DNA from 2 places in the Lysinibacillus sp. LK3 genome. Region 1 is predicted to be linked to the other one. Evidence: riboswitches for the same ligand, from Rfam matches in the RefSeq annotation. Region 1 holds a riboswitch; the other holds the start of a gene.
What was found. A riboswitch is a leader RNA that binds a small molecule or an ion and turns the genes downstream of it on or off. The one in region 1 is predicted to bind cyclic di-GMP.

Region 1 (15,828 bases):
GCAGAGTACAAACAAATTTTGCACTTTTTACAGCCTGCTACACCTGGTTGGATGTCAACTGCCATGCCTGTTAGTTCACTAGAAAATCGAGGACTTGATAAGGTTTGGGAAACAATTGGGGAATTCAAGCAAATCGTAGAAGCAAATCACTATTGGGCTACCCGACGCCAGCAACAAACAAAAGAGTGGTTCCAATCGATGATTACCGATCATTTAATAGATCTCTTTTATGGAAACCCGCAACGTAAAGCACAAGTACAACAGCTTGAACGTCAAATTTTAAGTGGACAGTTGACAGTTACACAAGGTGTGGATCGTTTATTTAGCGAGGAGCAGGAAGACAAGTAAACGAGTCTTATTGAAATCGTAGTAATTTCAACTGAAATGTGTTGAGCAAGTAGGTGCACAAATTGCTTGCAAACTGCTATGATAAGAGATGGATAAGCGTCAAAAATCTACTATCTGAAATATAACTAAATTGGCGCGAACTTGAAAGGAGCTATCGCTATATGAATATGGATTACGATTTATTTATGCAGGAAATTTTAAAAACAGCACGTGCTGAAATTGAGGCAGCTGGTTATGAACAATTAACAACACCAGAAGCTGTAGAAGAGGCGTTTGCTCGTCCAGGTACAACATTAGTAATGGTGAACTCAGTGTGTGGTTGTGCGGGTGGTATCGCTCGTCCAGCAGCAGCACAATGCGTTCATTATGATAAACGTCCAGACCATTTAGTAACAGTGTTTGCAGGGCAAGATAAAGAGGCAACTGCAGCAGCGCGTTACCATTTTGGAGAAGATCATCTACCTTCATCACCATCATTCGTTCTATTAAAAGATGGACAAGTTGTCGCAGAAGTGGGACGCTATGAAATTGAAGGGCATGACCCAATGTCAGTTGTGACAAATTTACAAGCAAACTTTGAAGAATATTGTGACGAACTTTAAGTCTATTCTTGCATAAGAAAAATCATTTTCAACCAAGTAGAAAAGCCTCATAGATCATGCTATCTATGTAGGCTTCCTACTGATCCTCATGTATAGATAGTTTCATTATTATTAAAATTTTTGTAATATTGGCTAAATAATTAGCTGAATGAGTGAAGAGTACTAAAGGATGGGAGGCAGTCGGCCTGAAGAAGTTTTCAATCGGCTATCGAACTTTAAAAACAGCAATTGGTGCGGCCATCGCTATTGCCATTGCACAGTATTTTGATTTAGCCTCATATGCATCTGCTGGTATTCTAACCATATTATGTGTGCAACCAACAAAAAAGAAATCCATTTATGCAGCCTATACACGATTGGTTGCAAGTATTGTAGCAATGCTTTTTGCCTTTGTAAGCTTTGAGTTATTTGCTTATCATCCACTTACACTAGCAGGCATGCTTATACTCTTTATTCCTACCATTGTATCTTTAAAGGTTGCGGATGGATTTATCTCCAGTGTCGTGATTATTATGCATATTTACGCTGCTGAAGGTTACTCATTAACACTTGTTTATAATGAATTAGCGTTGATGGCTATCGGTTATGGAACAGGGATTGCCATTAATATGTATATGCCAGACATTCAAAAGGAATTAAATTACTACAGAGTCAAAATAGAGGAGCTATATAGTAAGATTTTTTTAGAAATTGCCAGCTATTTACGGCAAGGAGATACGTTGTGGAACGGCCAAGAAATTATCGATGCAATCAAAGCACTAGAAGAGGCAAAATCATTAGCGTTTAAAGATGTTCAAAACCATTTTACAAGACGTAAAAATGATTACTATGTATATTTCGATATGCGAGAGCAGCAGCTAGAAATTATCGAAAGAGTGCTACCCAAAGTGACGACATTACCTGTTATAGTACAAGAGGCTGAAATTGTGGCAGATTTTTTACAAGACCTAGGTGAGCATGTTCATTCGGGGAATACGGCTAGTCAGTACCGCGAAAAGCTCGAACATGTTAAGCGCGATTTTTCTCAGCTTCCTTTACCACAAAGCCACGAGCAATTTATCGCTCAGGCAGCCCTCTATCAGTTTATAGAGGAAATGGACAGGTATTTAGAAATAAAGCAGTCATTTAAAGGGTTAAAGGCTAAAAAAGAGCGCCCACAGTAGTGTGGACGCCTCGTGCTTTGCCTTAAATTATCATAGATAATCCGAATGCTAGAGATGAGATTAGCATAATTGCGATCATACTATAAATAACGACTTTTTGAAATTTTTTATTACTCATATGCTCGTTCGCTCCTTCTTTTCTTATAAATAGTTTAGCAAATCTGAAAAATTTCTCAAGTAGTAGAGTTTTGACAAAAAAGTCTGTAAAATAGAGTATGTACCATAACAGAAGGAGATGTCACCATGGAGAAAGTAGACCATATTGGGATTGCAGTGCGCGATCTTGATGAACGCATTACATATTATACAGAAACTTTGGGCTTAAAGTTGATGAAAGTGGAAGAAGTAGAATCTCAACAGGTTCGTGTGGCATTTATCGATGCAGGGAACGTGAAAATCGAGCTATTAGAACCAATGAGTGATAAAAGTGCCATCCATGGTTTTATTGAAAAACGTGGAGAAGGAATTCATCATGTTGCGTTTGGTGTGACGGGAATTCGTGAACGAATGGCAGAGCTTCGTGAAAAAGGTGTACGTCTCTTATCCGAAGAGCCAGGGCCAGGTGCTGGAGGGGCAGAGGTTGCGTTTATGCATCCTAAATCCTCATTTGGGGTGTTATATGAATTATGTGATAAAAGTGGAAAAGGGGATAAGTGATTAGTATGGATATGTTCGACAAAATCAATGACTTGTATGACCGTAAAACGGTAATTGAACTTGGTGGTGGCTATGATCGCATCGATAAGCAGCATGAGAAGGGGAAACTTACTGCTCGTGAGCGTATAGACTTGTTGCTAGACGAAGGTACATTTTTCGAAATCAACCCATTTATTACACACCGTACAGTAGACTTCGGCATGGAGAAAATGGAGGGACCTGGTGATGGTGTCGTAACTGGATTCGGTAAAATTAACGGACGTCCAGTATACTTATTCTCTCAAGATTTCACAGTGTTTGGTGGGGCGCTTGGAGAAATGCATGCGAAAAAAATGGCAACAGTGATGGATCTAGCTGCTAAAAATGGTACACCATTTATCGGCATCAATGACTCAGGCGGTGCACGTATTCAAGAGGGTGTTCTTTCATTAGATGGCTATGGTCATATCTTCTACCGAAATGCCATTTATTCTGGTGTGATTCCACAAATCTCTGTGATTATGGGACCTTGTGCTGGTGGAGCTGTTTATTCTCCAGCTATTACTGACTTTATTCTAATGGTGGATAAGACATCTCAAATGTTCATTACAGGACCTAAAGTAATCGAAACGGTAACAGGAGAGAAAATTTCTGCTGAAGATTTAGGTGGTTCGAAAGTAAATAATGCGGTCAGTGGGAATGCTCATTTCCGTGCTCCTTCTGAAGAGGCAGCGATTGATGAAATTAAAAAACTATTAAGCTACTTACCACAAAACAATAAAGAAAAGGCACCTCGTCAAGCTAGACCTGAAGGGGATGACTACCGTCCAGAAATCGTAGATACAGTACCAATCGAAACAACACGTCCATATGATGTACGTAAAGTTGTTGAGCAAGTAGTGGATGAAGGTTCGTTCATGGAAGTACATGCAGAGTTTGCTAAAAACGTAGTTGTCGGTTTTGCACGTATTGCTGGCGAATCAGTTGGACTTGTTTGTAACCAACCAAAAGTTCTTGCTGGTGGCTTAGATATCGATTCTTCTGATAAAGCTGCTCGTTTCATTCGTACTTGTGATGCATACAATATCCCAATCATCACATTTGAAGACGTTTCTGGCTTCTTCCCAGGTGTTAAACAAGAACATGGTGGTATTATTCGTCATGGTGCGAAAATTCTTTATGCTTATTCAGAAGCGACTGTTCCAAAAATTACAGTGATTTTACGTAAAGCTTATGGAGGCGCTTACGTTGCCTTAAACTCTAAATCAATTGGTGCTGACCTTGTATTTGCATGGCCAAATGCTGAAATTGCTGTTATGGGTGCTGCTGGCGCAGCTAACATCATTTTTGCCCGTGAAATTGCAAAATCAGATGACCCAGAAACAACTCGTGCAGCAAAAATCGAAGAATATAAAGAGAAATTTGCTAACCCATATGTTGCAGCATCTCGCGGTATGGTAGACGACGTAATCGATCCACGAGATACACGTATCAAGCTGATTCAAGGACTTGATATGCTGTCAAACAAACATGAAACACGTCCAGAGAAAAAGCACGGTAATATTCCTCTATAATAGTCATACAAGCCTAGCAGCTCAAAAGTTGCTAGGTTTTTCATTGCCAAAAAGTGAAACATTTTTGTTTGTCATCCGTACTGATAGATATGAGGAGTTGAGATGAATGGAATGGCAGCAATTACAAACAGAGCAAGAAAAGATTCATGCACAACTTAGAAAAGCATCTAGATTAAACGAACAAAATCAGTTAATTGATGGGCAAATTAAACATACACAACAGGAAATAGACACTCATACAGCAGCACTCCACCAAATTCGATCCAAACTTGATAAATTGGATGGTTTCTCGTTTATGAATATGATTCGTACATGGACAGGGCAACAAGATGAACTGAGGGCAGAAAAAATTGATAAGGCGGCAGTACTTGAATTAAAGCTGAATGAAGCAAAGAAAATGCAAAATGATTTAGCAGAGGACAACGTGCAAGTGATGAATCAGCTTGCCCAGATTGATGAAAATGCGCTACAGCAATCACTTCAACAGGTCTACCTTAAAAAGAAGAAGTATTTACAGATTCATGATGCTGCCCAAGCAGAAAGGCTAGAGCATTTAGCACATGAGGAAATGCTAACAAAGCAGCTCATTAGAGAAATTAAAGAGGCGGAGGAAGCGGGAGAAGTAGCTCTTACAAGGCTAGGGCAAGCAGCAGCTTCATTACATTCGGCCAATGGATATTCCACATGGGATACATTTTTTGGCGGTGGGCTGATTGCTACGCACTTAAAGCATGATGCACTCGATCAGTCTGAAAACTATTTACATAGTGCTCAAATTGCGTTACAAAGGTTTCATAATGAATTATTAGATGTTCATGATATGTCTACGAAATCGCTGCATATTGAAACAGATGGGTTTGTTAAGTTTGCTGATTACTTTTTTGATGATATTTTTTCAGCATGGTCTGTTCATTCTAAAATCTCGACAGCAAGGGAACAGGTCTCGCGTGTTCAAGATGATGTACATAATACGATTTGGCGCTTACAGGATAAACATAATAAAGCTGTCAACTACTTACAATCATTAGAAAAAGAAAAAGAGATTATTTTCAATGACTAGGGAAAGTCTGAGATTTTTCTCAGACTTTTTATTTTGGTAGTATTGTTCAATGATTTCAACTCTTCTGACGTTGTGCTAAAATGATACATATACTATAACGTGGAAATACACGTAAACTAAGGGAGTTTTACAACATGACAAGTCGTTTAGTAGAAGAGTTTTTTGAGCTCGTACAAATTGATTCGGAAACAAAACATGAACAACTAATAGCACCAATTCTTGTAGATAAGTTAACTGCACTTGGATTTTCAGTGATTCAAGACGATGCACATACGCGTAATGGACATGGGGCAGGTAATATTATTGCCACATTAAAAGGCACATTGGATGTAGAGCCAATCTATTTCACTTCTCATATGGATACTGTCGTTCCAGGAAAAGGCATCAAACCGTCTTTGCGTGAGGATGGCTATATCGTATCAGATGGTACGACGATTTTAGGTGCCGATGATAAAGCAGGACTAGCTGCTCTATTTGAGATGGTCAAACGTTTGAAAGAGCAAAATATTGCACATGGCGATATTGAATTTATTATTACGGCTGGTGAAGAAAGTGGCCTTGTTGGCGCTAAAGAGTTAGATCCAGCTAACATTAAAGCAAAATATGGATTTGCGGTTGATAGCGATGGCAAAGTTGGTGGTATCGTGACAGCAGCACCATTCCAAGCGAAAATTTTCACAAAGATTATTGGAAAAACGGCACATGCAGGGGTTGCTCCTGAAAAGGGCATTTCTGCCATAACAGTCGCATCAAAATGCATTGCTCAAATGAAACTGGGTCGTTTAGATGAAGAAACGACAGCGAATATTGGGCGTTTTGAAGGTGGACAAGCGACGAATATTGTTTGTGACGAAGTGACAATCCTTGCAGAAGCACGCTCTATAGACAAAGCTAAATTGGATGCGCAAACAAAGCATATGCAAGATACGTTTGAACAAGTAGCTGCTTCTTTAGGCGCACGTGCAGAGGTAGAAGTGAAGCTGATGTATCCAGGCTTCCGTGTAACGGAATCGGATAAAGTAGTTCAGGTAGCGATGGCTGCTGCACGCAATATTGATCGTACACCGACACTAGGCATTTCTGGTGGAGGCTCAGATGCAAACGTCATCGCAGGCTTTGGCATTCCTACAGTTAATTTATCTGTTGGATACGAGGATATCCATACAACAAATGAAAAAATACCAGTAGAAGAACTTGAAAAATTAGCAGATTTACTAGTAGAAATCGTCAAAGAATCGGCGAAAAACTAACAGTCGAATAAGGATGTGACCCTATGGAAAGTGTCAAAGCAGTCGTTTTTGCTTGTGGGACAGAGGAGTATGCTGTGCCTGTGGAGCAAGCGATTTCAATTGAAAAATTAGAGCAAGTAACACCTATTCCTCATTTACCTAACTATCTTCTAGGCTTTACAAGAATTCGCGGTGAGCTTGTACCTGTTCTTGATTTTGAACGCATACTGTACAATCGTTCATCGAATACAGCAACTGCTCGTATCATTGTGTTGAATACAGATGTTGTTAATTATGGATTACTTGTTACAGAAGCACGTGAAATTCTTGATTTCGATGAATCAGTACTTCAGCAATTGGGTCTAGTCAATTATAGTAAAACACGCTATTTTACTGCGGTAGCTAATCTTGAAAATCGAATGATAACTTATGTTGATCCAAAAATACTGGTTAATTCATTAGAGGGCATTCGAGAAATTATCAATTATTTACACAAAATGCTTGAAAATGAAAAGGAAAACGTAGAGGCTTAAGTTCTCTACGTTTTTTTATGTTTGAATAGTAAATTTAACCTGTATTTTGTCGTTTTTACCTGATCATACATGTGACAATTATGCATTATACCTACAGACAAACAATTGCTAACCGCGTATGATAATGGTTAAGAAAAAACTGAAAAAGGCAAACTTCACCGAAAGGGAGGGACGCAAAGCCATGAGTCTAAACACTATAATTTCAGTGCAAGATTGTCAGGTTGCCAGGTTCTGTTCTAGGAGCCGTGGCGAGTAGAATGGAGTTAGTTCGTATGAAGAGACAATTAAAAGTATGGACCGCACTAATCGTCATCATGATTAGTTCATTAGCTTTATCAAGTGGAAAGGTTGATGCAATGTCTATACAGGAAAAGGCTACTTGGCTGTGGGATACATCCCTCATCATTGATGACCAAGAAAAAATATTATTATTTTTAGAACATAACGATGTCAATAAAGTTTATCTGCAAATCGATCAAGGCATAGCGAGCAATGACTATAAGCATTTTATTAGTAACGCTTCTCACAGAGGTATTCGCATTTATGCATTGGATGGTGCTGCAAGCTGGGTTTCAACTGAGGGTAGTCGAAGCCAAGACGAATTGTTTAATTGGTTACATACATATAATGAGAATTCAACTCAATCTGAGCAATTTTCTGGGGTTCACCTTGATGTAGAACCTTATTTAAATAGTGGATGGAGTTTACATCAAGCACAAACGATAGAATCCTATCAAACACTAATAATGAAAGCAAGTGAGAAAGCAAGTCAGTTACAACTTACTTTAGAAGTAGATATGCCATTTTGGTTTGATGAAGTTCAGTATAATAACCAATTTGGAAAAGGGTTATTAGCTGATTGGGTCATTGACCATACGGATAGTGTGACGATCATGGCCTATCGTGATGCTGCAAAAGATATTATCTCTATTGTAGAACATGAAATCGCTTATGCTTCCACTGTGAATAAATCAATTGTAATTGGTGTAGAAACAGGCGCTTCAGAGGAAGGGGAAAATATTACTTTTTATGATAATGGAGAAGCCTTTATGAATGAACAGCTTATACTTGTTCAGCAACATTTTTCAAATAACGATGCTTTTCATGGAGTAGCCATTCATTATGTGGAGAATTGGATGACCATGCGTCCATAAAAAAAGTCCTTCCAGTGTTAAACTGGAAGGGCTTTTCTATTGGTATTAGGAGAGTCGACCACTGTAGTCCTCGAATTTAAATTCACGAATGACTTTAATACCTTCTTCATCATTATAAGAAACGATAGATGGTAAGTTGACACCGTTAAACATATGGTTTTTAACCATTGAATAATGAGCCATATCTGTGAATACAAGACGATCACCTGGTTTTAATGGCTGTTCAAACGAATAATCGCCAATCACATCACCAGCTAGACATGTTAGTCCGCCTAAGCGATACGTGTGTGCTAATTCATTTGCTTGTCCAGAACCAATAATCATTGGACGGTAAGGCATTTCAAGTACATCAGGCATGTGACATGTTGCTGATGTATCTAAAATAGCAAGATCCATTCCATTTTCTTGAATATCTAGCACCGTTGCTACTAAATAGCCTGTATTAAGGGCTACTGCTTCACCTGGCTCAAGATAAACAAGCAGGTTATACTTTTCTTGAATATAATTAATGATGTTCACAAGTTTTTCTACATCATAATCATCACGTGTAATATGGTGACCGCCACCGAAGTTTAACCATTTCATTTGGTGTAAAACATCACCAAATTTTTCCTCAACTACTTCAATAATACGCTCTAATGTATCAGAATTTTGTTCACACATCGCATGGAAGTGTAAGCCATCGATACCATCAAGCTGTGATTTATCAAAGTTAGCCAATGTTGTACCAAGGCGAGAGTTTGTGTAACAAGGATCATAAAGAGCTGTTTCAATTTCAGAGTATTCAGGATTCACACGAATACCACATTCAATTGTTTTACCAGCAGATTTAACTTTATCCTTGAACTGAGCCCATTGGTTAAATGAGTTAAATACGATGTGGTCCACATAGCCTAGAAGCTCGTCCATTTCATGCTCAATATAAGCAGGTGCATAAACGTGAACTTCTTTGCCCATTTTTTCATAGCCAAGACGTGCCTCATGCAGTGAGCTAGATGTAATGCCCGCTAAATATTCCCCTACTAGTGGGAATGTTGAATGCATAGAGAAGCCTTTAAGGGCTAATAAAATGCGGCAGCCTGTTCGATCTTGAATTGATTTTAAAAGCTCAAGATTCTTTGTTAATAATCGCTCATCCACTACATAAGAAGGGGATGGAACTTTTGAAAAATCAATTGGTTTCATCGGCTTAATTCCTTTGCATCTAAATCAAGGTCTAATAATTCTGGGTTATGGCTTTCTTGCCACGGTAGACCCCATTTATTTAGTGCATCCATGAATGGATCTGGATTGAAATCTTCCACATTCCATACACCTGGTTTACGCCATTCACCGTTCATCACAAGCATTGCACCGATCATAGCTGGTACGCCAGTTGTGTAAGAAATCGCTTGTGAACCAACCTCGTTGTAGCACTCTTCGTGGTCACATACGTTGTACACATAGTACGTTTTTTCTTTGCCATCTTTTAGACCGCGAATGATACAACCGATGTTTGTTTTACCTTTTGTACGTGGTCCAAGTGAAGCTGGATCTGGTAATACCGCTTTAAGGAAATGGATTGGTTGAATCATTTGCCCTTCGAATTCGATTGGCTCAATTGATGTCATACCTACGTTTTCTAACACTTTTAAGTGTGTTAAGTATTTTTCAGAGAACGTCATCCAGAAGCGGATTTGTTTTAAACCTTTGATATTTTTTGCAAGGGATTCAAGCTCTTCATGGTATAGAAGGTAAATATCTTTTGGTCCGATTTCAGGTAGGTTATACACTTCTTTTTTCTCAAGTGGTGCAGTTTCAATCCACTCGCCTTCTTTCCAGTAACGACCATTCGCTGTAATTTCACGAATGTTAATTTCTGGGTTGAAGTTTGTTGCGAAATGATATCCATGATCTCCCGCATTGGCATCCACGATATCGATATAGTGGATTTCATCAAATTCATGTTTTTGTGCATGAGCTGTGAAAACGCCTGTTACACCTGGGTCAAAACCGCTTCCAAGTAATGCAGTTAAGCCAGCTTTTTCAAACTTCTCTTTATAAGCCCATTGCCATTTATATTCAAATTTTGCCGTTTCAGGTGGCTCGTAGTTTGCAGTATCCACATAGTGCACACCTGTCGCTAAGCAAGCATCCATAATCGTTAAGTCCTGATAAGGTAGAGCCACGTTAATCACTACATCTGGTCCGAAAGCTTTAATAAGCTCAATAACCTCTTCTGTATTGTCTGCGTCTACCTGTGCAGTATGAATTTTTGTTTTTCCGCCATCTAGTTTTTCTTTTAGAGCGTCACATTTTGAAACAGTTCTACTTGCGATACAAATTTCCTCAAATACGTCCGAATTTTGAACACACTTGTGTACCACAACACTGGCAACTCCGCCAGCTCCGATAATCAATGCTTTACCCAATTGTCTACCCCCAAGTTCATATAAAGTATTGTCAAACAAGCTGATTATACAGAAAATTGATATACTACTCAATCATTGTTTTAAAATTTTCTACAAAAAATTTTATTTTTCTACAACAATTAGACGTATAAGGAGGGGAATGCCTCGGAAAAGAAGGGAATCATGAATAAATCTACAACGCCATTTTAGTAAAAATAGAGGAAAGTTGCTGTTGTATAGACCTAAATAATTGGTGAAGTTATATCACAATTCATCCAAGATACTACGACATCAAGTAAATATTTTTCTAAATGAATGTTTTGACATAGTATCTCTACCGATTGACGATTTGATACCAGCTACTAAATCATTTCTACTAACTTTACATAAAAAAATCCCTCTACATATAGAAAGGGAAGGAACCACATTAAACGTGCTACAGGTATCTGTGTACTGGAAAATGATGCATATTATTTCAGAAAACGATTGGATACTTGTTGTTTTTCTTCCCCCCATATATAGAAGAAAACCACAAGCAAAGTACTAAAAAAACCCATCACAAGAGCATACGTACTGAGGGCTACTCCCACTTGACTTTGCATGGCATAAATAAAAATGGCCCCTATTGTTAACAAGTTGCCTGTAACAATCGATACTAGATGAAAGCGTTTATTCATAGCAAGCCCTCCTATTAGATGAATTGGTAATGCTCAGGATTTAAGATAATTAACTTCAATTATCGCACAATTCAGAACTTTTTCCAATGTTTTTATCTTACTAGAATAATTAAAGATGCTTTTTTAATACATCTTTTTGTAGTATGATGAAACACAAAAGGAATATTCATAGATTATTACAAGAAAGGGGAGAGGATGGATCGTGAAATTACGCAATTCATTAACTTTTCAACTTGGGACGATTATCGCTGGTATTTTAGTGGTGATGCTAGGGATTACTTCGTTCGCTACATACATAACTGCTTACAATAAACTTTATGATGCTGCTGGTGTTGAGGCCTATGGCTGTGCCAATATTACGACAGGTTTGATCAATCCGCAACAATTGGACAAGGCCATTCAAGGCGACAAGGCTGTACAGGAAAGCATTGGGAACGATTTGAACTGGACAACAGGTCATAAAGATATTTTCCAAACACAATATATTTTATCGTTGGATGGCACATTATTAGCGCTTGATGATCATTTGGCTGAAAAAGGTTATGCCCCTGGTGATCAATTTTATTTAGATAAAGAAGCTATTGATATGTTGCTTACACATAAGCATCCAACATACTCACAGCCTTATACCTATGCAGGGATGGACCGTTTATCTGGCTATGCTCCTATTTTTAAAGACCATGATTCCAGTAAAGAAATTATTGCCATTAGTGTCATCGACTTTGATGCTAATATCGTGAAGGAGCGAACATGGGATGTTGTACGAAATGGGATTTTAATTAGTATTTTCCCTATGCTAATTGCTTCCATCATTACAGGCTTTTTAATTCGTCGTAAAGTAAGACCGATTAGTGTGCTGATTCAGCAGGCGAAAGAAATTGCCAATGGTAATTTAGCTGTACCTGAAACAAAAATTAACAGTAAAGATGAAGTAGCGGATTTAGCGAATACATTAAATCGAATGACAGCTAATTTACAAAATATGATTATGACGATGCGTTCCACTTCTAACACTTTAACGAATAACGCAGATGAAACCGCTTCCACCCTGAACGATATGAGCAATACCATTCAAGGTGTCGCCAATAATATCGAAGAGGTAACAAGTGCCGTGACGGCAGGGATGCACCATGCTGAAAATGCGACAGATGTTCTTACTTCTTTAGCGCAGGACCTTCAATTGATTCAAAGCAATACCAATAACAGTGCTGATAATGCTAGACAAACGATGGAATTAGCAACAGAGGGTGAGCGACTAGCAAAAGATATAAGCAATGATATGGCATTAATTCATAGCGGATCAGGTGAGGTACAACAAACAGTAGAAAACTTAGTTACATCTGCAACCAAAATTCAAACGATTACAACGTCTATTGCAAACATCGCATCACAAACAAATTTGCTAGCACTGAATGCTTCCATTGAAGCGGCTAGAGCAGGGGAGCATGGCAAAGGCTTTGCTATTGTTGCTGAGGAAGTACGGAAGCTTGCTGAGCAATCTAATCAAGAGGTATTGCAAGTTGAACAGCTTATTCAGGATATAATGAAGCATGTGCAGCAGGTCATGTCATCTACGAATGATAATACGCAATATATTGAAAAAGGAACAGAGACAGTGCGTCTAACAGCACAATCTTTAGGAAATATTTCTACAGCAGTGGCTGCAACAGTAGAAGAAATGATTACCATATCTAATGCTATGACCGCTGAAAACGAAAAATCTACACGTATTGTGCAAATGATTCAACAATTAACAGAATCTATTCGTGATATAGAAGAAACGATGAATATGATTACTGTCGCAGCACAGCAAACAACTGCAAGCATTGATGAGGTGGCACATGGCTCTAATGAAACAAATCACATGGCACACACACTCGAACAGCATGTAAAGGCGTTTAAATTAAAAGAATAATAGAAAGATTAGGACATGTTGGCTTTTGCTAATACTACTTAAATGGTAAACTAGCAATAAGATTTTTCTTTTGCGAAGGTGAGGATTTTAATGGTGGTAAAACAAATGAACGAGCAAGTTCAACAAGTCAATGACTTATTTTTGAGTGGTCAAGTAAAGGAAAGTTATCAACTAGCTAAAGAAATATTGGGCAATGATACAGCGATCGCAGAAGAGGCCTATCAAGTCATTCAGCAGCATGTGGCAATGCTAGAGGCAAATGGGTATGCAAATATGCCTCAGCCTACTGATGACAAAGCAAAGCAAAGTGTGGAACGTACAGATGGTTCGTATCCAGAACGAGATGTTCTCGCAGCTTATATAGGTAGTCAGGATGATGAGCAATTTGGTAAAGTGGTCGATGAATTATTAGCAGGACCTATAGAAGCGCAGGCGAACGCCTACTATACAATGGCAGAATATTATGTCCTTGCAAAAGAACAGGATAAGGCATCAGTACAGTATGCGGAGGCAATCAAATTGCAGCCTAATAAGGCATTGTATTGGGGAGCATTTGCACAGTTTTTAAATCGTCACGAAGGTAGCCCTTATTTGGCATTAAGACTGATTGAAGAAGCAATACTCCTAGATGGAATGAATCCTCGTTGGCACTATATTCAAGGTAATATATTTTTCCAGCTAGTAGCAGCGACAAAAAATTTAAGCTATTTACCTGCCTTGGAAGAAGCATGGGAGAAAGCTAAAAAACGTTGTACAGCTAAGCAGGTCACATTGAAATTGGATTTGGAGAAGTCAAAAGATTTGTTAGCGCAATGGAAAAAGCAAATGCTCTAACAGGTATCTATTAATAATTATTTCCTTTCAAGTATAATTATGCTATAGTGAAACCATAAACGGACGTATGAAGCTTATCGATGACATGAAAGAAGTGTTTTTTTGAGTTTATATGTAGCGTATGTATTGGTAGGACTTGCCATTGCCATGCCTGTAGGAGCTATTACAGTAGAAATGACAAAGCAAGGACTCAAAAATGGTTTTATGCACGGCTGGGCAGTTGGACTTGGTGGCATGACCATTGATATTGTATTGGTTTTTGCTTTGTATATGGGACTAGCTTCCATCTTGGCTATGCCTTTAATTCAACTACCTATGTGGATTATTGGAGCAGGCTTTTTATTCTTGTTAGGCTATGATTCTATCAAGAACGCTGACCATGATATTACATTGGCAGGAGAAAAAGTAACCAAATCGTTTTTTGCCTCTTATTTTAACGGCTTACTAGTGGCCATTTCGCCTGGTAATCTTGTTTTTTGGGTCAACGTATTTGGTGTGGTGCTAGCAAAATCTTATGGACAAGGGGAGTCAACGAGCTTTTTAATTATTGCTGCTGGTGTTTTAAGTGGAATTTTACTCCACGATATCGGTTTGCTGACCATTGTCTCGGTTACTCGTAAAGCTATGAATCGGAAGATGATTAGGACATTTACCATTGTCGCAGGATTCTTATTGATTGGTTTTGCTTGTTATTTTATCTATGAATTTATACAAGGAATTAAGATTTATATATGAAAAGTGCGATCCCTAAAGATCGCACTTTTTTTATTGCGCAATAGCCTCAGTATGCTCTTTTAAACAAGCTAAAATTTCTTCTGCTACTTCATGCGCTAATGCTAGTTCTGAAGTAAAGCCAACACAAGAACAATTCATCTCACCTAAAATATAGCAATCTTCTCCGACTTCATTGGTATCTAGCATAAAGTCGGCTGTCCAGATTAGCGGTAAATCATAATTGCCTAGTAGGTTTGTTACTTGAGGGAGCTGCTTTAAAAAGTTTTGTACCAGCTCTTGCCAGTCTTCAGGTTTGTCATAGCGATATTGAGCGCCAGAGAATAGAGTTGCACTAAAGGCATCCTCGGTAGCAGCTGGTTTTTTATGTACGACGTGTACAGGATGATCGCGCAACATGAATAAGCGGATTTCGCCTTCTGTAATCCTTGGAAGAAAGCGCATATCGATTAACATACCATTCGTCCCTGTAATATACTGCTCACAAAATGTCATAAAGTCGCCAAGCTGCCAATATTCTACATGATTATCTTTTGCTTCAGTACATTTGATTTGTGCATCAAGTGGCACTTCAGTGATACCCTCTGCTAGCGGTTCCACCAATTTTACACGCCAAATACCTTCTCCAGTTGAACCACGATTTTGCTTCAAAACACGCTCTGTTAAAGCTAAGGAAGTAGGGAATTGTTTTTTGAATGCTTCGATTGTGTAGTAGGCAAATGTATCATCAGGTACTAAATTTGTTGTCGTCAGTTTTGATAATACGTCTTTTGAACCATAGCTAATCATGGCGTCTGGATGTGGCATCCCTATAACGCCAGCTTGGCATAGCTCTCGTAGCATAGCAAAGTACTCTTCCTCATGCTGTAAGTTGCCTGGGTTAATGCGAGATACATAGGCAATACCATGTTCCTTAACATAGTGAAAGATTTCCTGCTTTTTTGTGATATCAAAGAAGAGTACCTCTGCATCCTGTCCACG
Region 2 (15,828 bases), on a different contig from region 1:
TGATAGCGAAGCAACGAAACTAATGAGAAAATATGCTCTTGTGTGGGCAGCACCGCTAATGATTAGTGCGCTTGGCATTATGTATGAAATGAAATCCATCAACCCAGAGAGCTACAGTCATATGGTAAATTTATGGTGGATGTTTGCGATTTCAGCTGTCTTATTTATTGTCACAGTCGTACTCATTGCCATGCGTAAAAAGTACGGACTTGCAGTTGGGCTCCTGATTGCTCAATTTGCCGTAGCCTTCTTTGCTTATGGAATTGCTCAATATCCATACCTACTGTATCCGTATTTAACCATTTACGATAGCTTTACAAGCACACAAATGGCGATCGCTTTAGTTATCGCATTTATTTTAGGACTGTGTCTTCTTCTTCCTTCACTTTATTTATTGATGAAACTATTTTTATTCAATAAAAAATATGTGACAGGAAAAGAAGACAATCACGCATAGGAGGAAAGCACATATGCAAAGTTTTTTAATTTTTTATGCACCTTTTATTGTCGTCATTCTTGGGATCTTGTGTGCATTTTGGTGGGCACCAAGGGATTATCATATTACAAAAGAGCAGGAAAAGAGTCGCGAATAGCGACTCTTTTTTCAAGTTAATTAGCAGAGACGCGCAACAGCCAAGTCTTGTTCTTTTTTCATTCGCCAACACATGCTACAATAAGGAGATTGAAATGGAGGATGTACGAATGTCAGCACCCGTGAAAAAAAATGAACGACTTTCAGTTTATATAGAAGATCTAACGCATGATGGCAATGGTGTCGCAAAGGTTGAAGGTTATCCACTATTCATACAAGGCGCACTGCCAAACGAAACGGCTGAAATCCATGTGTTAAAAACATTAAAAAACTATGGCTTTGCAAAGGTAATAGATATTATCAAGCCATCTCCAGACCGTGTTGAAGCTCCATGTGATTACTTCAAGCAGTGTGGCGGCTGTCAATTACAGCATTTATCCTATGAGGGGCAGCTAAAATGGAAAGAAAATATGGTGCGCAATGTGATGCAGCGGATTGGTAAAATTCATGCACCTGTTCACCCAGTAAAAGGTATGAAAGAACCTTGGCACTACCGTAATAAAGCACAAATTCCTTTCTCTGAAAATGAAGCTGGACAAGCGATTGCAGGCTTTTATAAAACAAAAACGCATAGCATTGTGGATATGGATCGCTGTTTAATTCAAACAGGAGAAGCAGATGCTATTCTTGCAGGCTTGAAAAAGGAATTAGCAACGTTAGGTGTTCGCTCTTACAATGAGCATACACATGAAGGCATGTTGCGTCATGTCGTTATCCGTAAAGCACGAGCAACAGGAGAAGTCATGGTTGTCCTTGTAACGAAAAAGAAAAAGTTCCCACAAAAAGAGGCAGCTATTGCAGTAATCCAAAAGCTAGTGCCAAACGTTACATCAATTATGCAAAATGTGAATAGTGAGAAAACCAATGTTATTTTTGGTGATGACACAATCAACCTTTGGGGTAAAGACGTTATTATTGATACTATCGGTAATGTACGTTTTGAAATCTCTGCTCGTTCTTTCTATCAAGTCAACCCAGAGCAAACAGAGGTCCTCTACAAGCAAGCACTAGATTATGCTGACTTACAGGGAGATGAACGTGTCATTGATGCGTATTGTGGAATTGGTACGATTTCTTTATTCCTTGCTCAAAAAGCAAAGGCTGTCATGGGTGTGGAAATTGTCCCACAAGCGATTGAAGATGCCAAACGCAACGCACTGCTTAATGGTTTTACAAATACTTATTTTGAGGCAGGCCCAGCAGAGGAAGTTATCCCAAGATGGTATAAAGAAGGCAAGGAAGCAGACGTACTAGTAGTTGATCCACCGCGCAAAGGCTGCGATGAAGCACTGCTAACTACTATTCTAGAGCAACGACCAAAACGAGTGGTCTACGTATCCTGTAACCCAGCCACACTAGCACGCGATCTTCGCATTTTAGAGGATGGCGGCTATCACACACAGGAAATCCAGCCAGTGGATATGTTCCCGCACTCCACACATTGTGAAGCCGTGGCATGGCTTAAGTTAAATGTGTAACACATTACTAAACTCATCTATACAATATAAAAATTACCGTTTTAGGACGGAATTCAGTTAAAATCAATAAAAACTCGGATTCGATCAAATAGAATCCGAGTTTTTTTCGATGTAATTTCATCCATCTGAAACATTCACTAATTGAGCCAATTCCCACTGACAAAAACCTTTCAGAACATCTCATCACTTATAAACTATATATAATTGTGAATCTCTAGTTTTAATTGTTTTTTTCTCCAATATGACTTAAAAGAGACTCTGTCAATTCTCGTCTTATTTGCGTGATATGGTTTTCCATGAGTTGCTTAGCTTGGTTCGCATCTCCAGAAGCAATGGCTAAGTAAATTTTTTTATGTTCATCGATGGTTTCTTGCGTTCGTTCTGGATCTTCCAAGCGTTGTCTGCGGGTAGCTCGGATTGTGTCTTGCATATGCTCACTAAGGGTTTGAAACAATTGTAAAAATATTGAATTATGTGAGGCGAGAACAATATTAAGATGGAAACTTAGGTCTGCTTGAATTCCTAATTCTACATCATTTTTACCTTGATCCATCATGTCTAATGCTTGGCTAATTCGTTCTAAGTCTACAGAAGTAGCTCGTCGTGAAGCTAAAAAGGCACACTCCACTTCAAGTGCTTGGCGAAGCTCCAACATTTCATAAATTAATTTTTTTTCAGTATTAATAACTGTAGAGGAAAGTTCTTCACCTAAAGTATGAGACTCTGCTGTTTTAATAAAGCTACCACTGCCTTGTTTAATTTCAATAAATCCCTTTATTTCAAGCTTTCGAAGTGCCTCTCTTACCGATGTTCGACTGACATTAAAACGACTCGCTAATTCTCTTTCTGTCGGGAGTTTATCCCCAGGCTGTAATTCACCATTTAAAAAATATTCCTTTATTTGATCAACAATTACTTGATACGCTTTTTTCTTTGGTTGAGGCATTACCTATCTCACCACCTTAAATACATAGTACTATAAACGCTTTAATCATACAGAAATACAGCATGTTTATCAATTTACGAAAAAAAATAATAGTTGATATTTTCTGAATATTTAGTACAATGTAAAAAGGTTGGACCAATTTTAAGAATATAGAAAATTGGTATGACATATAAAATTATTAATTAAACCATCCAAATACTATGAGAGCAAAAGGGGAAGGAAAAAATGATTACTACAAATGAAGAATTAGTGATGGCCCTACGAAGTGTTCTTCCAGAAATTGAAGTGACAATCAATCAAACGATTTTAGAACAGCATAGCAGTGATGAATCCTATCATAGTGCCTGTCTACCCGATATTGTGGTATTTCCGACAAAGACAGAAGAAGTAAGTAAGATAATGAACATAGCAAATCAATACAAAGTACCAATAGTGCCATTTGGAAGAGGAACAAGCTTAGAAGGACATGTGATTCCTTATAATCATGGGATAACAATTGATTTTTCACTCATGAACAGAATAGTAGAAGTTAGAGAGAAGGACTTTCTTGTGAAAGTTCAACCAGGGGTGACACGTTCTCAATTGAATAAAGAGTTGAAGAAATATGGATTATTTTTCTCCGTAGACCCAGGAGCAGATGCGACAATTGGAGGAATGGCCGCAACAAATGCTAGTGGGACAACATCTGTTAAATATGGTACTATGCGCGATCAAGTTCGAGATTTAGAGGTTGTTCTGTCAGATGGAACAGTGATTCATACAGGGAATTTAGCAGAGAAATCTTCATCGGGCTATCATTTAAACGGTCTCTTTGTTGGGTCAGAGGGAACACTTGGTTGTTTTACTGAGTTGACGTTAAGAGTTTATGGTATTCCTGAATGTGTCATGGCTGCTAGAGCGTCCTTCGAAACAGTGAATGATGCTGTGGAAGGAGTTGTGAGTATTCTACAAGCGGCAATTCCCATTGCAAGAGTTGAACTTGTAGATGAACCTTCAATGAAACAAGTGAACTTGTATAGTCAAACAGCTTATGAAGAACAACCAACCTTATTTTTGGAATTTGAGGGAAATGAGGCTGGCTTAAGGCAGGATGTAGAATTTATGAAAGAGATTGTAGCGGCTCATAATTGCAAAAATATTGAATTTGAGATGGATAATGCAGCCCGAAATCAATTATGGGAAGCTCGCCATAATTTAGCTTACGCCTATGTCCATGGACATCCAGGAAAAAAACTAATGGTAACCGATGTTTGCTTACCGATATCCGAGTTAGCAGGTGCTATTGAACATGCAAGAGAAGCACTTGATATGTTAGCGCTTACAGGTGGGGTTGTTGGACATGTTGGTGATGGAAATTTCCATGTACTATTAATGATTGATATGAATGATCCAAAGGAAATAAAGAAAGCTGATGAATTAAATGAGTTGATTGTGATGTATGCACTGGAACGAGGAGGAACTTGCACAGGAGAACATGGTGTGGGCATTGGTAAGCAGAAATATCAAGAGAAAGAACACGGTAAAGCACTTCTAGTGATGGAAAAGATTAAACAAGCACTTGACCCTGACACACTTTTCAATCCGAATAAAATATTGAAAATAAAAATATAGGGAGTGGAAATATGAAAATTTTAGAAGCGATTAGTACGATTGCTGGAAAATACTTTGCTATATGGGTTATTTGTATTGCTGTTATTGCCTTTATAGCTCCAGAACCCTTTTTAATATTTGGCGGGTATATCACGATTTTGCTAGGCATTGTTATGTTTGGCATGGGTCTGACGTTAAAAGCAGTTGATTTTAAATTGGTTATCACGAATCCAGTACCAGTCATTATTGGTGTATGTGCTCAATATGTTATCATGCCACTTTCCGCTTTTTTAATTGCTTATATAATGAACTTGCCAGCAGAATTAGCTGCAGGGCTAGTCCTTCTTGGATCTGTACCTGGTGGAACTGCTTCAAACGTCATGGTGTATTTAGCTAAAGGAAATGTACCTTTGTCCATCACAATGACATCCTTTTCGACATTATTAGCTCCAATTGCCACACCAATCATCCTATTATTACTTGCAGGTAAATGGATGCCAGTTGATCCAATAGCAATGTTTACTTCAATTATTCAAGTAATTATTATCCCTATTATCCTAGGGATTATTATCAGAAGAGTTGTTCCTCAAATCGTAGAAAAAAGTATTAATGTGATTCCTCTTATTTCAGTAGTTGCTATTATGATTATTGTATCTGCTGTTGTTGCTGGTAATGTCGATACCATCGCTTCGGCAGGCTCCATTATTTTTGCAGCTGTAGTGCTTCATAACGCATTCGGATTGTTATTTGGTTATATAACAGCCCGTGTATTAGGCCTTGATGAAAGCAATCGAAGAGCTATTTCAATTGAAGTTGGAATGCAGAACTCTGGTCTGGGTGTAGCGTTAGCCACTGCCCACTTCGGTCCCTTAGCGGCCCTACCTAGTGTACTTGGGGCTGTTTGGCATAATATTTCTGGTCCGATTCTCGCTACCTATTGGTCGAAAAAACCAGAGAAACCAGAGGTACAGTATAATAAACAGATGCAAGAAGATAACGGCAGAACTCAAATATAGAAAGTAAATATTTGAGTTCCACCCGATAGTATTGCAGTCATATTATCTATTTTGTTTAAATCCACCTCACAAATGGATCCATTCGAAAAAATATAGAAATGAAAATTAGGTATAATAAAAGTAGATGAGGTAGAAATAATCTATACCATCTACTTTTTTGTTTGTTAAAATACCATTTAGGACTGATTTTCGTTAAAATAAACATTGTTGATTTTTACATTAGCTCTTGATAAATAATGCTTCTACCTCTATTAGGTAATGAGGTAAATATATCAATATGTCCATAGTGAGAGGATTTGGAATTAACATGATAGATAATTTTTGGCGCGATTTACCACGGCCTTTTTTTGTGCTTGCACCGATGGAAGATGTAACGGATGTTGTTTTTCGTCACGTTGTAAGTGAAGCAGGTCGACCAGATGTGTTTTTTACTGAGTTTACAAATTCGGATAGCTACTGTCATCCAGAGGGAAAGAAAAGTGTGCACGGTCGTTTGCTCTTTACAGAAGATGAGCAGCCAATGGTGGCACATATTTGGGGAGATAATCCCGAATATTTCCGTGAAATGAGTATTGGGATGGCAGAGCTAGGTTTTAAAGGCATTGATATTAACATGGGCTGCCCTGTACCGAATGTAGCATCAAGAGGGAAGGGGAGTGGCCTTATTCTCCGACCAGATGTGGCCGCAGAATTAATTCAAGCAGCAAAAGCGGGCGGACTGCCTGTTAGCGTGAAAACACGGCTTGGCTACAAGGATGTAAATGAGTGGGAGGATTGGCTAACGCATATATTAAAGCAGGATATTGCGAACCTTTCGATTCATCTACGAACAAGAAAGGAAATGAGCCTAGTAGATGCGCATTGGGAGCTTATTCCGGAAATCAAAAAACTTCGTGACCGTATTGCACCTAATACGCTACTGACGATCAATGGAGATATTCCTGACCGTCAAACGGGACTCCAACTAGCTGAACAATACGGGATTGATGGCGTGATGATTGGACGAGGTATTTTTAAAAATCCTTTTGCTTTTGAAAAAGAGCCAAAAGAGCATAGCAGTAAAGAGTATCTTAATCTTTTAAGACTGCAGCTCGATCTTCAAGATCAATACGCGGAAGAACTACCACGTTCCATCACAGGACTTCATCGCTTCTTCAAAATTTATGTCAAAGGATTCAGAGGAGCTGGTGAATTAAGAAGTCAATTGATGAACACAAAATCAACGGATGAAGTGCGTGTATTACTGGACAACTTTGAATCAAACAATATTGAATGACAATGAAATGATGGAACTACCAATAAAGTCAAGTAAATAACAGTAGAAATAGGAGCAAAGATTTTGGGATGAGATTTCCCTTTCTTTGCTCCTTTCAATTTGTCGCTATTGAGGTTTTGTCAGATGCTAGGGGGCTCTTGTTTTTATGTTTGTGAAAATAACAATATTGCCCCTGAATCATTTGTAGATTGGTAATCGAAAATAACATATTTTTGTAACGTAATTAAATTCTAAGAGTTATATAAGTGAAAGGGGTGAAAATAGGTGGACTTTGAGGAAATCTATCACGAATACTTTAAAGAAGTTTATTTATATATCCTATCATTAAGTCACGATGAGCGCATAGCCGAGGAAATAACACAAGAAGCATTTTTTAAGGCATTAAAAGCAATAAAAAAATTTGATGGTTCTAAGGATATTCGAGCATGGCTTTTTACAATTGCGAAAAATACATATTTCTCACACTACAAAAGAAAGAAACGACAAGTAGATTCAGGTGCAGTAGAAGAATCAAGTATGGAAGTGCAAATTGTAAAGCATTTGATGAATGAAGAAGATGCCTTCATGGTTCATCAGTTTCTTCACTCGATGAATGAGCCATATAAGGAGGTCTTTTCATTACGTACTTTTGGAGAATTACCTTTTGAAAAGATAGGACGTCTTTTTGGAAAAAGTGCAGGGTGGGCAAGGGTTACCTTTTACAGAGCGAGAAAACAAATTATCGAGTATATGGAGGCGATGAATTATGAAAGAGATTAAATGCACAATTATTCAAGATGTTTTACCTCTGTATGTTGATGAGGTAGTTAGTGAAGATACAAAAGAAATGGTAGACGAACATTTACAGCATTGTGAAAAATGTCAAAAAGAATATGAAGCCATGAAACAGGAACTTTATATCCCGGCAGAAAATAAGGCTTTTCAATTTAAAGAGATCAGTAAAAAATGGCGTAAGAAAAAAGTGATCATTTCCATTACTTCGGTTTTCATAACGGCACTTATTTTATTGGGGACCTATTTGTCTGTTTTCTATTTTGAAACGGTTATTCCTTATTCGGAAGATTTGATCAAAATCGAAAGACAAAATGATCATCAGTTGGTTTCCCGATATTATGGCAAAAGCCGTGCAGGTGTTCACGGAACGTTTCCTAAGGAATTTGAAATTGATGGAGAGAAAAAGATTGTGAGTTTTATTTATTATACAAAAACAATGACTGATTCACCTTCGAGAAACCTGATTGATGATGAAAAGAGGCTTGGACAAGAAGATACCTTTGTTCTACCTGAAAGTGGAAATAACGATGCGGTATATTATGTGGAATTTGATTCAGAAGAGATGGTTCCTGGAGGAAAGGATTCTTGGGATTCAGTTTTAGAACGTGCAGTATTAATTTGGGAGAAATAATAATCTGATGGAAATCATATTTAGTTATTCCATTATCGGGTGCTTTTCCGTAATAAGGAAAAGTGTCATTCTTTATGAATAGGACCATATTGCTAAAGAAGACTCTTTAATGAAGAAGAAGAAAATTTCCTCGAGCAGATCATTGACAATAGTTGAAAGGCTATCTTGAATACAGAGACGAAGGTGTAAAATGAAACAAACCCGGGATTGGATTCCCGGGTTTGTTTTTACTTATTGGCAACTATGACCAATTTACCTGTATCCAGTTCCTTCTCGAATTGAGCAGCTTCCGATTCACTTAATCCGACAGAAGCTAACTTGTTGCGGAGTTCATCTCCACGGGAATTCACCAGGTTCTTCAGAGAAGTCAGGAACCCTTGCTCGCTAATACCAGCTTCTTCAGTCCCGAGTGCTTCGTTAATATCATCTTCACGTTCTTCATAGTGCGCAAAGATGTAAATGTTATCTCGAAGATATCCTTGCGCTTCTAATTTCTCCACTTCTTGTTTCGCCTGTACTACGTTTTCTACTGTCAATTTGACTGTCATTATTGATCCCTCCTATATATGTTCACATTCAATCTATTCCACTAAATTGAATGGATAAAACATCTTTTTAGTTTTTAATTATGTTAGAGTGGCATTAACAACTAATGGAATACTAATGAACAACTAGAAAACATTGGGAGTTGTTATTCTAAATCTTTATTCCAAAGCTACGTCCAATTCTTTATAGAGTCGGGTTTTTTTGTTTGCAATCAATAGAGGATTTAGAGAAACATCAGAGAATTGTATATAAGTACCATTATATGTAATGAAGAGCTTATAGGAGTTGTATGAAGATGATTGTGACAACTAGACCGTTAAAAATTAAATACAATAAATCAGCAAATACTTTTCAGGAGTTTATGCAAATTAATCACAACAAACATTCTCTTACGAAGGAAGTTGTTTTTCTACGATATATCGGTATACCTGATTCTGTAGATTTTTATAAAGATGAGATTCTAAAAATGGAGGAGTATTTCTCCAAGCAAAGCATTTTTTATTTACGACTGCATAAGCTTGAGGTCATTCGTAATAAGGAAGATGTAGATAGATTGTCGGAAAGTTGGAGAATGTGGCAGACTGCTGCTGAAAACCCGCAATTACTGTATAAGCTATCTTTGTGCAGTAAATTAGCGAGTGATCAACTTGAATGGACAAAAAAGCTAAGCTTTAAACAGATGATTCAACTATTTAAAGAAAATCAGCCTTATCCTAATGAAACGTTGTTAAAAAATTTTGCAGTTAAATTTTTGTATTGGATGGATTATTATTTACCACAAATTTTTTCGGAGGAAAATCCAACGTCCCCCAAAATTGTTTTTATAGGTGACATTACGCAGCATGAATTACTATTTTTATATTTCTTATCGTCACTGGGGTGCGATATTTGTTACATGAATCCCAAAGGAGATATTGCCAATATGTACCCTATAATAGAAGCGTCTTCTACCTTACATATGTGTCGTCATTTCTATGAAAAAGAAATAACATTGCCTATTAAAAGTACTTCAAGACAATTGAACATTCCTGCTCAAAAAACGAATGCGACAGAGGAGTGGAGTTATGAGCAATTAGCCTCCTTAGCCACATCTGTTGTGATGATTAAGACCTTCGGGGAGGATGACAAGGTTTTATGCTATGGCTCTGGTGTCGTTCTCCACCAAGATGGATATATTTTAACAAACCTGCATGTTGTGGGTGGTGGAAAATATTATTCTGTGCTCTATGAAAATGATACCAACGAGTATATTACCCATCAATTTGTAAAATATCATGATATGCATGATTTGGCTATTTTGAAGGTAGACAGAATAAGCCATCCTTTACCTGTAAAAATGGATGGACAATTAGTTCGAGGGCAAAAAATTGTGGCGATTGGCAGTCCGTTAGGATTGTTTAACTCAGTTTCTGATGGGATTGTTTCGGGTTTTCGTGATATTCGGCAAATGTCTATGATTCAATTTACAGCCGCTATATCAAATGGCAGTTCAGGTGGTGCTTTATTGGATATGCATGGGCGATTGGTTGGTCTGATTACAGCAGGCTTCGATGATGGTCAAAACCTTAATTTGGCTGTACCTGCCAATCTAATTTATCAGTTTGCTCAAAACTTTATAGAAATACCGTGTTGAATTTCCACTATTCGACCATTGCTTTTTCTTCAGTAATCTTATAGAATGTAGAACGGTATAAATGAACGATATATAAATCCTTTAATACGGTCCAGAGAGGCTGAAAAGGGCTATGTGATATTTTTAAGCTAATATCTTTGCTTTGTCATGCCCTTTTGTCCTCTGTGACGGAAGGGCTTTTATTATTGTTTCGTACCCCTCTTTTAAAGGAAGTCCCGTGAGGCTTCAAAAGAGAATGGACAAGACAGCTATAATCCATTCACTAAAAGAGATCGACAACTAGAAAATGGAGGCTAAAAAGAATGGATTATCGTAAAAAAACCGTGGTTGCTTCAGTGGCAGGGCTAACGCTAGAAGGAATGGACATTATGTTTATTTCCTTTGCTATGACAATGATTATTGCAGAATTTAATATTGATCTTGCAACAGGTGGATTGATTTCATCCATCACGAATATTGGGATGCTACTGGGTGGTATTATTTTCGGTGTATTAGCAGATAAATATGGTCGAGTAAAAGTGTTTACGTATACGATTATTTTGTTTGCCATCGGAACGGCCTTAACAGGAGTAGCAACAAGTATTGAACAAGTTTATGTTTATAGATTTATCGCTGGTTTAGGTGCTGGCGGAGAATATGGTATTGGGATGGCGCTTGTGGCGGAGGCCTGGCCAAAGAATAAACAAGGTAGAGCATCCTCTTATGTCAGTGTAGGTGCACAATATGGAGTAATTTTAGCTGCTTTATTAAGTGCTATTATTTTACCAACTTTAGGGTGGCGTGCATTATTCTTTGTAGGATTACTACCAGTTATTTTCGCCTTTATCGTACGTAAAAATATTGATGAATCACCAGAATGGTTAGCAGCGCAGAAACAACAAAATAATAAGCAAGAGAACGGGAAATTAGCACAATTATTTGCTTCACCTCGTATCACCATGACAACACTCTCCCTAATTCTAATGGCAACTGTTCAAATTGCAGGCTATAATGGTCTAATGATTTGGCTACCTTCGATGTTACAGAAATCGCAAGGTTTATCGGTTTCAAGCTCAGCATTGTGGACAATTAGTACCGCAGTTGGCATGATCATTGGAATGCTGACGTTTGGCAGATTTATGGATCGTTTTGGTGCAAAGCGAACATTCGGGATCTTTTTAGTAGCCTCTTCATGTGCTGTATTCTTTTACTCGTTTGCAACAGGTGCAGTAGCGATATTAGTAGGCGGTGCGGTTGTAGGATTCTTCTCTAATGGTATGTTTGCAGGGTATGGTGCATTAATTAGTAGCTTTTATCCAGTACAAATTCGCAGTACAGCAACAAACACCATTTTTAACTTTGGACGAGCTATAGGTGGGTTTTCACCAATCTTTGTAGGCTTTATTTTACAAAGCTACGATATGACTGTCGTGATGATTTACTTAGCAGCACTGTATTGTATTTCCTTTATCGTTATGCTAACGCTTAAGAGCTCAGGGAAGGAATTGCAAACAGCATAATTTTATAGAGCACGAAAGAACGAATTCCAATTATGTAAATGGGATTCGTTCTTTTCTTATTAGTATTTAATTATAATAAACCTTTTGAACGTTTTTCAGCGATTTCAACAAGGCGTTTTGTAATCTCTCCTCCAACGGAACCATTTGCGCGAGAAGATGCTTCTGGCCCAAGCTGAACGCCAAACTCTTGTGCAATTTCATATTTCATTTGATTGACAGCCTCATGTACTCCAGGTACTAGAAGTTTATTTGAACTGCGGTTATTGTTAGCCATTGTTCTCACCTCCTTGACCTTAGAATGGTTGCGATTAAATTTTTCATACATTTAAAAAGTAGGAAATGCACACGCTATTTGCTAACAACAACAACTTGTGGAAAGCTAGCAATAATCAGCAAACTCTCTGTTATAATTAAGCCTGGCTCTTTACTATATAAGGTTAATTAAAGGAGGAACATATAAATGACAAATAATGATATCTTAATTCGTTTACGCTATGCGTTCGATATAAAAAATGTAGATATGGTAGAAATTTTTAAACTTGGTGGCATGGATTATTCAAAGGAAGAAGTATTAAATATGCTGATTAAGATTAATGATGAGGAAGAAGCGCCAGAGGAATACATCAAATGTAATAATAAAATGTTAGAGGCATTTTTAAATGGATTAATTACTTTTAAACGCGGGCCTCAGAAACCAAGAGAAGGACAGGCTGTTGGACCTTTACCTGTGTCAGGTAAAGAAAGCCCAAATAATATGCTGCTAAAGAAAGTAAAAATTGCTTTAGCTTTAACAACTGAGGAGATGCTTGAGATTTTATATGACGGCGGCATTAAAGTTACAAAAGGTGAATTAGGTGCTATTTTAAGAAATCCAAGTCATCGTAATTATAAAGAGTGTGGCGATTCATTCGTACGAAATTTTTTAAGGGGCCTAACATATAAATATAGAGCATAATGCACAATGGATATCAATCATAAAGTGCCATTTTTTTCTTTAAAACTCGTTGACAATTTGTGACGAAAATGTGTACAATAAAATTATCACAAAATGTTCACAAAAAAGATGAAAAATGTTCACAGACAAAGGGGTGCTTGTATGATTTATTTTGACATCTTATTAGTAGCTATTGCATGTATTACAATGCCTTTTATTGTTGCAGTTATGTTAGATATTTTTTATGCGGAACGAAAAAAAGTACGCTTTTCATTACGTCGTACTTCCGTATGGTATATCGCTATGTTTGCGTTATCCTTTATACCTTCCGTATTACTTGTCACACAAAACGTATAATTTATTCAAACACTTAGGGGTAAGTGAATTGAAAGTGGACAGCTACAACGCTAATTGAGGTTGTAGCTGTTTTTATTTTGTTCAATAGATGAATCATAATTAAGTAATTTATATAATTATTAATGAAGGAACAGCTAGTATAAAATATGTATGTTTTAAGTAGAGAGCATTGACTACTTTTACCTACTGTGTTAATTTTGGTAGGGAAATATAGGCAAATTTACTGAAAAGTAAAGACGCAAAGCTACAGGTCTAAGGCAATAAATGCTATGGCGGCTGGGTTGCAAAAGAGTGCTAGTTGTATCATTCTCATTCTAGTTTTTGTTCTTTTATGCCTATTTCTTTTGAAATAGGCATTTTTTTGCAAGTAAAGTTCAAAGGAGGAAAAGGGGAAATGAAGTTGTTAAAAAACACATCATTAAAAAATAAGCTTTTACTAACAGTCTCTATCGTTGTATTACTGCTTATCGCTATTATTACGACGCAAAGTATTAGTGAATTGAATAATCGGATGAATGTGGATTTGGAGCAAGAATTAAAAAGTGTTGGTTTATTAACAGCTATGAACTTAGACAGTGATGAAGTAAAAGATTTGCTGTCCGAAAAAGGGGAAACAAACGCAAAGTTTACAAAGATCCAAAAGCAACTTGATATGATTCAGGACCAGCAAGGTATTATGAGCTGGAGTTATATTTGGGATGTCAAGGATGAGGGTGGCGTCAATCCAATTGGCTATACCTCTAATCTAAATGAAGTATATGAAGCCGGTGAAATTTTTACTGATTTAGCGGATGAACATGTAGAAACAGCAAAATTAGCTATTGAAAATAATAGTACAGAGGTAACTGATATATTCGAGGATCCTTTTGGTTCTTGGAGAACGGTTTTTAGTCCTATTAAAGATGATAATGGCCAACTGATTGCCCTATTAGGGATTGATTACTCCGCTGATTATATCAATACGATTATTAAAACAAGTGTGATTAAGCAAATTGTCATTGCCATTATCGGCATTTTAATTTTATTAGTTTTAGTTTACATAATTATAGATCGACTATTAAAGCCACTGAAAAAAGTAGTGAACGTTGCCAATCAAGTGGCAAATGGTGAATTAATAGATGTGGATTTAGAGACATCGAAGGATGAAATTGGTAAATTATCTGAATCCATTCGTACAATGGTGGCTAATTTGCAACATATTATTTTAAACATACGCAATACATCCAATCACGTTTCTTCAGCAGCCAATCAATTAACGGTACATGCTGGTGAAACTTATAACAGCTCAACAAATATTGCACTAGACATGAATCAAATTACACAAAATGCTGAGGCCTCGATGACCATGACAGAGGAAACAGCTGCTGCTATGGAAGAAACTGCAACAGGTATTCAGCAAATTGCTGATTCTGCAAATGTAGCTGCGGAATCCTCTATTTCAGCATCACAGGCTTCTGAACGAGGCAATGAAGTTGTACAACAAGTTATTGCTCAAATGGAGTTAATTAATGATTCTGTTGAACAAATAGGGACAACCATTAATGGACTACATGTTAATACTAAAAAAATAAGTGAAATTGTTAGCTTAATTACTGCTATAGCTGATCAAACAAATCTATTAGCTTTAAATGCTGCGATCGAAGCGGCACGAGCAGGTGAACACGGTAAAGGCTTTGCCGTTGTTGCGGATGAAGTGAGACGCTTAGCTGAACAATCCTCTCAATCAGCAACAGAAATTTACAATTTAATTAGTTCTATTCAGTCTGATTCAAACGCTTCTATCACGGTTATGGAGAAAGGTAAAGAGGATGTTAAGGTAGGGATGGCATTTACCAATGAAGTAGGCGAAATCTTTAAAGAAATTCTTACTTCCTCAGAAGAAGTAGCTAGCCAAATACGTGAAATTTCAGCAGCCTCACAACAAATTTCTGCATCCTCAGAAGAAGTGGCGGCATCTGTTAATAATATTAAACAATCTGCAGAGCAGTCAGCAGAGTTCTCTTCAAATGTCTCGAATTCTACACAAGAGCAATTATCTACCATGCAGGAAGTAAAGGATGCCTCTTCATCACTGGGCAAAACAGCAGAAGAGCTGCAAGGTCTAGTGGCAAAATTCAAATTGGAGAATGATCATAATGGACATTAATTTTACAGGAAAAAATGTTTTAATTACAGGCTCTAGTAAAGGAATCGGTAAAGCAATTGCTTTAGGCTTTGCGCAACATGGAGCCAATATTTTAATTAATTATATTGGGGATGAGCAAGAGGCAGAAGCTGTACGTGCAGAAGCAGAAAAGTTGGGTGTGAAAGCTTTAATATTCCACGCAGATGTTTCTAACTCTCAAGAAGTACAAGCGATGCATCAATTTATGGACGAGCATCTCGGGAATCTTGATATTCTTGTAAATAACGCTGGATTTGCACAGGGTTCCAGCATTACAGATTTAACGGATGAGCAGTGGGATCGTATGATTAAAGTTCATTTATATGGCTGTTTCTATAATTGCCGTGAAGCAGCAAAAAGAATGAAGGAACGTAATACAGGAAAAATCATCA

Region 2: it holds a riboswitch for cyclic di-GMP, as region 1 does, so the genes downstream of both, VK91_RS18260 (methyl-accepting chemotaxis protein) here and VK91_RS09495 (hypothetical protein) in region 1, are expected to answer to the same signal.

Annotation. Positions count from the first base shown of each region.
Region 1 is NZ_LDUJ01000014.1:304,494-320,321, forward strand. Features, by position in the region: gene meaB (methylmalonyl Co-A mutase-associated GTPase MeaB) at 1-348, shown strand, start outside; gene VK91_RS09460 (BrxA/BrxB family bacilliredoxin) at 510-950, shown strand; gene VK91_RS09465 (aromatic acid exporter family protein) at 1,103-2,113, shown strand; gene prli42 (stressosome-associated protein Prli42) at 2,136-2,231, opposite strand; gene mce (methylmalonyl-CoA epimerase) at 2,357-2,770, shown strand; gene VK91_RS09475 (acyl-CoA carboxylase subunit beta) at 2,776-4,323, shown strand; gene VK91_RS09480 (hypothetical protein) at 4,430-5,383, shown strand; gene VK91_RS09485 (M20/M25/M40 family metallo-hydrolase) at 5,518-6,633, shown strand; gene VK91_RS09490 (chemotaxis protein CheW) at 6,657-7,145, shown strand; cyclic di-GMP riboswitch class I at 7,283-7,374, shown strand; gene VK91_RS09495 (hypothetical protein) at 7,418-8,299, shown strand; gene nspC (carboxynorspermidine decarboxylase) at 8,345-9,484, opposite strand; gene VK91_RS09505 (saccharopine dehydrogenase family protein) at 9,481-10,710, opposite strand; gene VK91_RS09510 (hypothetical protein) at 11,160-11,366, opposite strand; gene VK91_RS09515 (methyl-accepting chemotaxis protein) at 11,569-13,281, shown strand; gene VK91_RS09520 (hypothetical protein) at 13,372-14,115, shown strand; gene VK91_RS09525 (LysE family translocator) at 14,218-14,850, shown strand; gene VK91_RS09530 (Cj0069 family protein) at 14,881-15,828, opposite strand, start outside.
Region 2 is NZ_LDUJ01000025.1:84,936-100,763, reverse strand. Features, by position in the region: gene VK91_RS18330 (cytochrome d ubiquinol oxidase subunit II) at 1-457, shown strand, start outside; gene VK91_RS23260 (hypothetical protein) at 471-593, shown strand; gene rlmD (23S rRNA (uracil(1939)-C(5))-methyltransferase RlmD) at 703-2,070, shown strand; gene VK91_RS18320 (FadR/GntR family transcriptional regulator) at 2,291-3,016, opposite strand; gene VK91_RS18315 (FAD-binding oxidoreductase) at 3,242-4,627, shown strand; gene VK91_RS18310 (bile acid:sodium symporter family protein) at 4,639-5,622, shown strand; gene VK91_RS18305 (tRNA-dihydrouridine synthase) at 5,930-6,898, shown strand; gene VK91_RS18300 (RNA polymerase sigma factor) at 7,163-7,657, shown strand; gene VK91_RS18295 (zf-HC2 domain-containing protein) at 7,644-8,303, shown strand; gene VK91_RS18290 (general stress protein) at 8,531-8,851, opposite strand; gene VK91_RS18285 (trypsin-like peptidase domain-containing protein) at 9,145-10,482, shown strand; gene VK91_RS18280 (MFS transporter) at 10,785-11,981, shown strand; gene VK91_RS18275 (alpha/beta-type small acid-soluble spore protein) at 12,052-12,255, opposite strand; gene VK91_RS18270 (DUF1456 family protein) at 12,442-12,936, shown strand; gene VK91_RS18265 (hypothetical protein) at 13,078-13,272, shown strand; cyclic di-GMP riboswitch class I at 13,476-13,561, shown strand; gene VK91_RS18260 (methyl-accepting chemotaxis protein) at 13,667-15,418, shown strand; gene VK91_RS18255 (SDR family NAD(P)-dependent oxidoreductase) at 15,408-15,828, shown strand, end outside.